2 regions of the Alteromonas sp. DY56-G5 genome follow, and region 1 is predicted to be linked to the other one. Evidence: predicted binding sites of a transcription regulator. Region 1 holds the regulator's gene; the other holds the start of a gene.
The links. Region 1 encodes sigma-54, which starts transcription at its own class of promoters, with help from an activator protein. Its sites were predicted from a motif close to GTTGGCACGNNNNTNGNNT; they were not measured.

Region 1 (5,746 bases):
ACCCGTGATGGATATGGTGTAAAAGCGCTAGTGAGCAATGGAGTGAATGTCGCGGTTATTACTGGACGTCGCTCTGCCATTGTTGAAAATAGAATGAAGGCACTGAATGTTGCACATATAATTCAAGGCGAAGAGAATAAAGCAGACGCGCTTAGCGACCTGATGAAGCACCTTGAGTTAAACACTGACGAAGTGGCTGCGGTAGGTGATGACATGCCAGATACGGGTATGTACAAGCACGTTGCGGTTAAAATTGCGGTTGCCGATGCCCATCCTTACGTAGCAAAACAAGCAAACTGGATTACGACCCTTCCCGGAGGGTTTGGCGCGGTCCGAGAAATATCGGATACCATTTTGCAGGCCAAAGGGGTAGCAAATGAGATTTTTGGAGCTAGTGTATGAGCCTGTTTGGCTTTAATCGCTTAGGATTAAGTATATCGGCGCTATTTATTCTGGCGATGCTGATGTACATCCCTACGTGGATGGAAGAGCAGCCTGAAACGCAGGGGAATCGTGAAAACGATGCGCTAAAGCCCGCCTACAAAGCAAAAAATCTAACCACTACGCTGTACAATCAAGACGGTGAGTTAAATCACAAAGTATTTGCAGAGTCGATGGAGCATTACGACCAGCTTGGCTTTGTATTGTTTCAGCAACCTAAATACACCCTTTATACAGAAAACGCGTCATCACCATGGGTGGTAACCGCTGATGAAGGTACACTATACAATAACGAGCTAATCCAGCTGGAAAACCAAGTTAATATTGAGAACCAAACTGGCGATGACTTTGTCAGAAGTATATCGACCGAGTACATTCAAATTAATTTAGAAACCAAGCAAATGACATCTGACCAACCCGTTGAAATACTGGGCACCCAATATGTCATTTTAAGTAATGGGTTTAACGCGAATTTACGCACACAAGAATACGAGCTTTTAGATCATGTACAAACCACTTATTCCCCTAGCAACTAGTTTATTGCTTGCCATCGCTAGCGGTGCGGTACACGCCAGTGAAGATGATTTTTCGCAGCCCATAAAAATAGGCTCGAACACCCAGTTTATCGACGGTAAAAATAAAACCGCGTTGTACAAAGACGACGTACTCATAACTCAAGGCTCTTTGGTTATTGAAGCTGACGAAGTGGAAGTAATTGCCACTGACGGTGGTGGTCGTGAAATATTTATTGCTAGAGGAAAGCCTGCAAGCTATTCCCAGCAATTGGAAGACGGCACGCCAGTTTCGGCAAAAGCTAATGAAATACGCTATGAAGTGGTGAACCGAACGATTTCTCTTGCTGGAAACGCAGAGTTGAAACAAGACACCAGTAAAGTACAGGGTGACAACATCACGTTCGATATGATTACCGAGCAATTGCTAGCGACTGGCGGCGCAGGTAAGGATGGTGAGGGTCGAGTGACCACAGTATTCACACCTGAGACCATTCGCAAAACTTCGTCTAAGAAAGACAAAAAAGACAACGAGGGCAATGAATAGCAATGGCAACTTTGAGCGCTAAAAATCTTGCTAAGGCTTACAAGTCAAGACAGGTTGTTCGAGATGTAAGTCTGTCTGTCTCAACGGGTCAAATTGTTGGTCTTCTTGGCCCAAATGGCGCTGGTAAGACCACCACATTCTACATGATTGTTGGTTTAGTGAATCTGGATAAAGGCAAGATTGAAATCGACGACAATGAGCTAACTCATCAGCCCATGCACGAGCGCGCACGCCGCGGAATTGGCTACCTACCGCAGGAAGCCTCTATTTTCAGAAAGCTCACAGTGCATGAAAATATCATGGCCATTTTGCAAACCCGTAAAGATTTAAATTCACAACAGCAAGAAGAAGAAGCTGATGCGCTACTTGATGAATTTAATATTAACCATATACGTAATAGTACGGGGATGAGTTTGTCAGGGGGCGAACGCCGTCGCGTTGAGATTGCCCGCGCTCTGGCAGCAAAACCGCAATTTATTTTGTTAGACGAACCATTTGCTGGTGTTGATCCAATATCAGTTAATGATATAAAGAAGATAATACAACATCTTCGCGATAGGGGTATTGGAATCCTTATCACAGACCATAACGTACGAGAGACATTGGATGTTTGTGAAAAGGCGTACATTGTGAGTCATGGCGAGCTTATTGCGCAAGGAACGGCGGAACAGGTTTTAAGTAATCAAAAAGTAAGGGATGTATACCTAGGCGAACAATTCAGGCTATAGTTAATGTAACCGAATTGCCATTTTTCAGTTTCGCTCTGGTATATTCAATTTAGAGCATTTAAATAAGACGTAGATGAAACCATCTTTACAGCTAAAATTTAGCCAACAACTTACCATGACACCACAGCTTCAGCAGGCCATTAAACTGCTGCAGCTTTCTACACTTGATCTTCAACAAGAGATCCAAGAAGCGCTCGATTCTAATCCGCTATTAGAAGTTGAAGAAGGTAACGACGAGCCGCAACTAGAAAAGAACAATATCGACAACGATGACAGCGGCTCTGAGGCCACTGCTTCTGCATCTAGTGACACACTAGAAGCCGGCGATGCACTTGAGAAAAACGATCTTCCCGATGAGCTGCCAATCGACAGCACATGGGACGAATACTACTCTGCTTCATCTTCGCCAGCTCCGGGTCCATCCAATGACGACGAGCAAATCTTCCAAGGTGAGACTACTGAAGATATTCAAGAGCACCTTCTTTGGCAAATGCGCCTTACCCACTTCTCGGATACCGATCGCGCAATCGCTACAGCAATCATCGACTCTATTGACGAGTCAGGTTATTTAACCGTTACCCTTGATGATATTTTAGAAGCGGTTAACGATGATGATATGGAAGAGCCGATTGAAATGGACGAAATAGAATGTGTGCTTAAGCGCATTCAGATGTTCGACCCTATTGGTTCTGGCTCACGCTCTCCACAAGAATGTTTGATGGTGCAATTGCGCCAGTTTTCAGAAGACACACCGTGGCTTGCTGAAGCAAAGCAACTGATTGAAGAGTACTCTGACTTACTGAGCAGCAAAGACTATCGTACGCTTATGCGTAAAAGCCGATTGAAAGAAGATCAGCTACGCGAGGCAATGCGTTTACTGCAAACCTTGAATCCTCGCCCAGGTAGTGCTTTAGTTACTAAAGAGCCTGAGTACGTTATTCCTGATGTCTCAGTAACCAAGAAAAATGGCCGTTGGGTGGTTGAGCTGAACCCCGACAGTCTGCCTAAATTAAGCGTAAATCAACAATACGCTGCAATGAGTCGCCGTGCCAAGAATAGTAGCGATTCACAATTCATCCGCTCACACATGCAAGAGGCTAAGTGGTTCATAAAGAGCCTTGAATCTCGTAACGAAACCTTAATGAAGGTTGCAAACTGCATTGTGCAGCAGCAAATGGGCTTTTTTGAGCACGGCCCGGAAATGATGAAACCAATGGTGCTAAATGATGTCGCAGAAATGGTAGATATGCACGAATCCACTATTTCGCGAGTGACAACGCAAAAGTACATGCATACGCCACGTGGAATCTTCGAATTGAAGTATTTCTTCTCAAGCCACGTTGCAACAGAGTCTGGTGGTGAATGTTCATCTACAGCGATTCGTGCATTGATCAAGAAATTAGTGGCCGCTGAAAAGCCTAGCAAGCCGCTGAGTGATAGCAAGATTGCTTCATTGTTGGCCGAACAAGGCATTAAAGTTGCCCGGCGAACAATAGCAAAGTACCGGGAATCGTTGTCGATCCCGCCGTCGAACCAACGCAAAAGCCTTATTTAATCGGGCTTAATAATATAAGGAAGACGAAATATGCAAATCAACCTTACTGGTCATCATGTCGAAATCACCGACTCTTTGCGTAATTATGTCGATACGAAGTTCAGCAAACTTGAACGTCACTTTGATCACATTTCTAATGTGCATGTCATCCTGAACGTTGAAAAATTAAATCAAAAAGCCGAAGCGACCGTTCATTTAAGTGGCGCTGAAGTATTCGCATCCTCAGAAAATACCGACATGTATGCGGCGATTGACAGCATGGTTGATAAACTCGACCGGCAGGTAATCAAGCATAAGGAAAAACTGAAAAAACATTAGTAGTTAATTAAGCATGGATATACAAGCCATCGTAAGTCTGGACCGCACCGAGTGTGCGGTTCAGTGTAATAGTAAAAAGCGAATTCTTGAGATCATCGCTGATATCGCTGCCAAGCAAAACGAGAACATTGATCAGGCAACGGTACTCAACAGTTTGATGGCTCGAGAGCGTATGGGTAGTACAGGCATTGGTAATGGTATCGCCTTACCCCACGGACGCCTGCCGGGCCTTGAAAAAGTGATCGCCATTGTTGTAACCAGCACGCCAGCAATCGACTTCGACGCCCTTGACGAGAAACCCGTAGACATCTTTTTTGCGCTACTCGTTCCTGAGGAACAGACCGAAGGACACCTTCAAACGCTGGCCACCGTGGCTGGTAAACTAAGCGACAAAGAAACGATTAAAGCAATACGTCGCGCAACGACAAGCGACGATATTCTATCTGCATTAAGTTAAACATTAAGCGCCTATTAACCGTTTAGTAGGCGCCTAATTCAACAACGCGTATGTGATAAAACCAGAGTATTAGGGAGAAAGTAGGTGAAGCTGATAATAATCAGTGGTCGTTCGGGGTCTGGTAAGTCTGTCGCACTTCGCGCATTGGAAGATTTAGGTTATTACTGTGTTGATAATATCCCGGTAAACTTACTTCCCACCTTAACCCATACAGTTGTTGACGAGTACGATCAGGTTGCGGTAAGTATCGATGTGAGAAACTTACCTAAAAATCCTGACGATTTGGTAGAAATTCTAGACTACCTGCCTTCTTCGTGGTCGATGACCATTGTTTACATTGACGCGAGCGATGATGTACTGGTTAAGCGTTTTAGCGAAACACGTCGTCTTCACCCTCTCGCCAAGCTTAATAAATCGCTTTCAGAAGCCATTAAAGCCGAGTCTGCCCTACTTGCTCCTATTGCTGAACGCGCAGATTTATATTTAGACACAGATAAGCTTACCATTCACCAACTGGCAGAGTTAATTCGAGAGCGTATCCTGGGTAAGAAAAGCTCACGCCTTGTGCTTGTGTTCGAGTCGTTTGGCTTTAAGCACGGTATTCCTAAAGATGCGGATTACGTTTTTGATGCCCGCTTTTTACCTAACCCCCACTGGGAGCCCGACCTTAAACACCTGACCGGATTAGATGCACCAGTAGAAGTATTTTTGGGGTCGCAGCCTGTAGTGACCAAGTTCATTTGGCAAATTCAGAATTTAATAACGACATGGCTGCCTCATTTAGAGCGCAATAACAGAAGTTATGTAACCGTAGCGATTGGCTGTACTGGTGGCCAACACCGTTCGGTTTATATCGCACAGACCCTGTCGAAAACCTTCAGTGAAATACACCCTGATGTACAAATTCGCCATAGAGAGCTGAATCAGTAATGACTATTCAAAAAACGCTAACTATCGTCAATAAGTTAGGGTTGCATGCAAGAGCGGCGACCCAACTGGTTAAACTGGCTAATCAATTCGACGCTAAAATCATCTTAAAAAAAGGCGATAAAGAAGCAGACGCAAGCAGTGTATTGGGATTAATGATGCTTGAAAGCCATCAAGGTGAACAGGTAGACGTGATTGTGGACGGCAGTGATGCTGTTGATGCGCTTGCAGCTATTGAAGAGCTTATTGAGGGCAGATTTA
Region 2 (5,746 bases), on a different contig from region 1:
TCTAGCATAGAACTTGCTTTAGTTCAGTGAAACAACGCATTGAAAAGTAACTGTCAATTTTCAATGCGTTTAATTTACCTGGGCAGTTTACTTATTTGATATATCACTATTACTAAAAGAGTACAATTCGTGTTCAACAAACTTTTCAAGTCTAAACAAGAAATTTCTCAAGAAACGCCATCTAAAGTTAAACAGGCATTACACCAGCAAACCAAAAACTATTTTTGGAATCCCAAGAGCGGACTTCCCAATATCGGCGATTACCTCGCGTTTGAAACGGTAAACTTTGTACTCAATTTGAAAGACCTACACCCGCTCGATATCTCTTCCGGTAAAATTCTCTCTATTGGCTCCGTATTACACTTCGCAAACGATGGTGACACCGTTTGGGGAACTGGACGAAATGGCAAAATATCGCCGGAAAAGCACGTGTTTTCATCCCTTGACGTCCGCTCAGTACGCGGGCCTCGCACAAAGGATTACCTTGAGAAAAAGGGAATCACAGTGCCTGAAATATTCGGTGATCCAGGAATTTTAGCGCCTCTTATTTACCCAAAAGCTCAGTTAAACACTGTCTACGCGGGCGACACTCAAGACGTTCTTATTGTTCCGCAGCTTAATGATGATTTATCGATATATTCCGAGTACAAAAACCAGCTGGTGTCACCTAGGCAGCTTCCTGGGAATTTTTTAGGTAGATTGACGAAGGCTAAAAAAGTGATAGCAAGTAGTTTACACGGCTTAATTCTGGCTGAAGCGTATGGAATCCCTGCGGTTTATTACAGTTCAGGTAGTGGTGAAAACATTTTTAAATACCACGATTACTACGAGGGAACCGGAAGAACAGAATTTGCTGTTGGCACATCAATTGAAGAGTGTATGGAATTAGAAACATCACCTATCCCAAATCTGAGGGCAAAACAGACTGACTTACTCAGTAGCTTTCCTTTCGATAAGTACAAACAGACTAATTGAGCAAGACCTGGGGCAATAGTTATGGAACAACACCTGTACGAAGACCAGTTCAACGAAATTCATAATTTTAAAGAATGTACTTCAGTAAAGAAAACACTAGTGATTGCATCTACACCTCGCTCAGGTAGTCACTTTCTAGGTCATGCACTGCACCAAACCAACCACTTTGGCTTTCCGTTAGAATATGCGAACCCTACAAATTTAGCGAGATGGGAGGAAGTGTTAAATGTGAAAGGCGTAAAAAACGTGCTGGATACACTTAAAACTAAACGTACCTCTTCTAACGGCATATTTTCTATAAAAGCGCATTTCTCTCACTTACAGCAATTTGGAGGTTTGAGAGAGTTTGCTCAATCATTGGATAATCCCCACTTCGTTATGCTGACGCGCCGAGATATTTTAAATCAGGCTATCTCTTTATCGATAGCACGCCAAACTGGCGTGTGGATCGCAGGTCAACAAGCTATGTCTGAAAACGTAAAATACGACGAGGAGGATATCTGTTTTTGTTTGAAGCGCACTGTCTTGCACAATGCCTCATGGAAATACTTGCTAGCCTCAACTGGTTTGAAATACATAGAGATAACGTTCGAAGAAGCAAGAGCTAAACTTCCTCACACAGTTTGCGCAATAGCAGATTTCATGGAAGTTGACCTTCCGTTAGAGAACGTGACCTTATCGCCTGCTACGAAGAAACAGTCAAACGGCATTAATGAAGAGTGGAAGGAAAAGTTTTTGCAAAGTAAGCACAGTGAAATTTTATTAGATATAGACTTGGCTTTGGGACTGAAAAGTAAGAAAAAGCAGCTCAAAGAAATATTATTTAGTTAACAGTCGAAAATCAATAACAAACATTTTGTAGCTTTGATAAAACGTTTGTTCCGTAGTGAAATACACAAAGCCAGCGGTGGAATAACTGGCTTAGAATCACCTTATTTACCAGTGCTGGGATATTAATGTAAAACCGCCGATTTTGATTGTGTTGAAGCTATCAACAATACAAAAACAAAAAACCACGCTTTCGCGTGGTTTTAGAATTTAGCTGTTGCAATGATTAAAGCTTTCGTCGAGCGGTGAAGCCAATACCCACTAGTGCGAGAGCAAGCATTAACGCAGTTCCCGGTGCGGGAACATCAACAACGTTCGAAGGTGTTGTTACTAATAGATTTCTGAAATTCGACGTCGTGCTTCTGCCAGCTTGGTCTTGGTCCGCGATGAAAAGCATTCTATCGAAACCAGTTAAATCATAATCTGAAAAATCTATGGTGATGTTATACCAGACATTAGCAGATAGGGGGCGAGCAAAGTCTTGATTACCATAATTCTGCGTACCACCAAAATTGAAAACTAGGCCGCCTGTTCTGATTTCGCCGTCATTATCAAACCCAATGCCATTAATTTCACCAACATTAGTTGTCATAAAATCGAATGATAAAACACTATCCTTAAGCATTGCGATATCAATTGGCGCCAAGCTCGCCCAATAGTTACCAAAAACCTCAAGATTTAGACCGCCGTTAGTAACGTTAAAACCACCGCTAGTCGCCTGAGCACCATGGCCGCTTAAGTTTGACTGATTAAAGGTGATAAATGCCGCGTTAGCATTTAATGACAGCACCAAAAATGCTAAACCAGTGAAAAATTTCATACAACAACTCCTATAATTTGAATAAGCACCCAAGCAAAAAACAGACCAATAAAATTTTTCACTTATTTATCATAAAGATAATGTAAATTAAAAAAGCATTTTATGCTTCATCGCAATACTTGTAAAAAATATTGACAGTATCATTTGTCTAACATTCAAGTTAAACCCTACCTTTTGGCTTCGCCTTTTAAAAACATGGCTTTTAACTCTAAAGTATGTAGTTTTGCCGACCTAAAAAATAGACCAAATAGAAATAATGGATAAAGAAGCGCACCAAGGAACACAAGTATCAACAAGATAAGCACATCACTTTGAAACTGCCCCTCAAGATGTGTTTTTAACATCATCAAAAAGAAAAACATAAGTAGCGCCGATATTGAAGGCGGTAACAATGACTTTGTTAGCGACTTAAAGTCAATCTGCACGTGTTTGTTTACAATCCAAAGCCTTACAGGAAGAGACAAAAATGCGCCAATTACCATGCATGTCAACATAACTTCGATGCCAAACCATATTGTAGTTCCCGCGACCCCTATATTTGTAAAAAGGTTTAAAAGTGTGAGTCGAAACGCATCGCCTGTTTTTGCATTCGAAATGAGTAGATTAGGTAGAAACCAAGCAACCACACTCGGGAAAATGGAAAATGCTGATATTGTCATGAAGGTAGCACTAGGCGCAAATTTATCACCGAAAGCAACCACAACAAACGGGTCTGCTACTGCTGCTAGTCCCATAAATATAGGGCATACCATAACAGCAGTTATGGTCACCATTTTAATATAAAGCGCCCCTAGCTTTTCACGCTCTTTAACTCTTGAAAAACTCGGTACGACCATCGCATTTATCGAACTCATGGTAACTTGGTTTATAACTGTCGCGCCCTTATGTGCAGCAGCCAACAGAGCAAAGCTAGCAGGCCCTAAAACAATACCCGTAAACAAGTTACTCGCCTTTCTGTGAAGAAAGTTCATGACGGTCATACCAAACAAGGGAAGGCAAAATCGAATGAGCTCTTTATTGTCATCTCTATTGAAATGGAAGTAAGGCTTAAATTTTGCCACATAAATTAGAAGTAAATATTGAATAACCGCATTTACTAATTTTCCGATAATTAACGCCCAAAGCCCATAACCAATTTCTGCTAAAATGACTATAGTGGTCGCGGATATAAGTGTTGCACAAAACTTAGCCACACCCATTTGTTTATTCTTGAATTCTCTCAATAATTTGCCACTCACAACTACCTGCAAACTGGTAACCAAGGTAATAGGAGCTAAGCTCGCGACGACCCATGCGGCTAATTCTGAGTAGGAGAAGTAAGCTATTGGAGCACCGATACCGAGAATACCGATAACTACAACCAACCCCATTCCTGCGACGAATGTCATAGTGCTTGCTGCGTATCTATCTTCCCATTTATCTCGCTGCACAAGGTTTTGATTCACGCCCGCATTCACAAGCGTGTTTGCAAATTCGATGAATAGAAAACAGAATCCTGCTAAACCAAATTCCTCCAAAGTTAGAACGCGAGCAAGATATGCGTAAACCAAAAAATCAACTACATTGATTCCTGTTCTTGTAAGTGATGTCCAAATACTACCTTTAGTAGCTTTTTTCTTAAGCGACATTTAATTTCTCAATTGTGAATACGGAAGGGAACTTTTATGTAACGTAACTAAGATCTATTTGCTTCTTTTCCTAGTTGAAGCAACATAAACTCACTCAAGCTTGTGAAAAAAATTAGTAACAGCAGCCAGATTAAGCCCGTTTTGCGTTTTCCTGAAAACCCAGAGTGCAAGCACGTTTTTTTTGTGCGACCTAAGAACATTTTTAATAAACCTATGCAAAATCTAAGCTTTCGCTTAAATCCTGCCTTAGAGAGCTCTGCGTCCCAAGTCCCGCCTACCACTCGCTTGCGCTTAACAATTAACTCTGATTTATTCCTAGATGGGTGAAGAACTTCTGCTTTTTCTGAATAGACAACTTTTCCACCAGAACTAACGACACGTCGACTGAATTCAACGTCGCCGCCTGACTTAAGTTTTTCATTGAACCCACCGTGCTTCTTAATCAGGGACATCGAGCAAAATAAGTTCGCTGTTATACATTCACCTTTTTTCGCATTCTGTTCTTGCTTCATAGAGAACATATTTTCAAAATCTAGTGCATTTTGCTCGGTGTGTTTCGAAGAGTCAGAAAAAAACGACACTTTACCCGCAACGATGATGTCGTCTTGCTGTTCATTCCAACATTCCAGCAAACTTGTTAACCAATCGCTCGAAACCAAACAATCAGAATCCGTAAAAGCAACGTAATCGCCAGACGCGACTCGTAAGCCCTCGTTTCTTGCGGCGTAAGAACCCGGTGTCAAACATTGAAGTAAACAAAACGTTTCTGTTTCAATTTCTTTTACACGCTCTTGTAAAAATTCGTAAGTCCCATCCGTTGAACCATTGTCAATAATAATGACTTCATAACTTTCTCGTGGGTAATTGATACTTCTTAGTCGGTCAATACACTGACCTACCCTGCCAATATCATTGTAAACGGGAACAAGAACACTTATTTTCGGAGCGATTATTGAAACATTGTTATTTGAATTCATTCCATTTTTCTCTTTAAGTCTAAGCACCAGCGAGGATTACTTTCCAAGCATCGACGACTTTGTCTTCTCCGTAGTGAGAGAGCACCTCTTTCAGAACTTTGTATTTGGGCACATATATCTCTTCTAATGTTCTCTCAGAGATGCCTTTAATATCTATAAGATGTACGAATGAGTGATGTTTGCTTTTCTCCCTTCCGAACTCACTTTCATTAGTCAGAATGTTACACCCCTCTCCAATAGCATGATAGAAAGAGCCGGAGCTAATCATGGTGCCATCAGAATGGGGCAATAGGACAAACTTAGAAGCTTCCAACAACTCATTGAGCTCTTCTCCAGAAAGAAATCTATTATCCCATGCAACTTTGAGTCCTCGTTTGCTAATGATAAATTCGAGTTCCTCTTTGTAGACGGGATCTGAACATTTACCTGCGATCTTGAGTGGGAGAGAAACGGGCCACTCATTTAAAACAAGGTGCAAATTCTTGTAAGGTTTTATTCCACCGAAAAACAAAACATCG

Region 2: a site for sigma-54 is predicted at 2,655-2,673, ahead of NO989_RS01530 (PEP-CTERM sorting domain-containing protein). Genes of this name have one in related genera too.

What each region holds. Positions count from the first base shown of each region.
Region 1 is NZ_JANHZQ010000029.1:52,080-57,825, forward strand. It holds gene kdsC (3-deoxy-manno-octulosonate-8-phosphatase KdsC) at 1-402, shown strand, start outside; gene lptC (LPS export ABC transporter periplasmic protein LptC) at 399-977, shown strand; gene lptA (lipopolysaccharide transport periplasmic protein LptA) at 946-1,500, shown strand; gene lptB (LPS export ABC transporter ATP-binding protein) at 1,503-2,228, shown strand; gene NO989_RS14460 (RNA polymerase factor sigma-54) at 2,302-3,783, shown strand; gene hpf (ribosome hibernation promoting factor) at 3,814-4,101, shown strand; gene ptsN (PTS IIA-like nitrogen regulatory protein PtsN) at 4,115-4,558, shown strand; gene rapZ (RNase adapter RapZ) at 4,643-5,488, shown strand; gene NO989_RS14480 (HPr family phosphocarrier protein) at 5,488-5,746, shown strand, end outside.
Region 2 is NZ_JANHZQ010000002.1:135,771-141,516, reverse strand. It holds gene NO989_RS01540 (polysaccharide pyruvyl transferase family protein) at 130-975, shown strand; gene NO989_RS01535 (Stf0 family sulfotransferase) at 997-1,806, shown strand; gene NO989_RS01530 (PEP-CTERM sorting domain-containing protein) at 2,030-2,623, opposite strand; gene NO989_RS01525 (oligosaccharide flippase family protein) at 2,791-4,251, opposite strand; gene NO989_RS01520 (glycosyltransferase family 2 protein) at 4,299-5,228, opposite strand; gene NO989_RS01515 (hypothetical protein) at 5,248-5,746, opposite strand, start outside.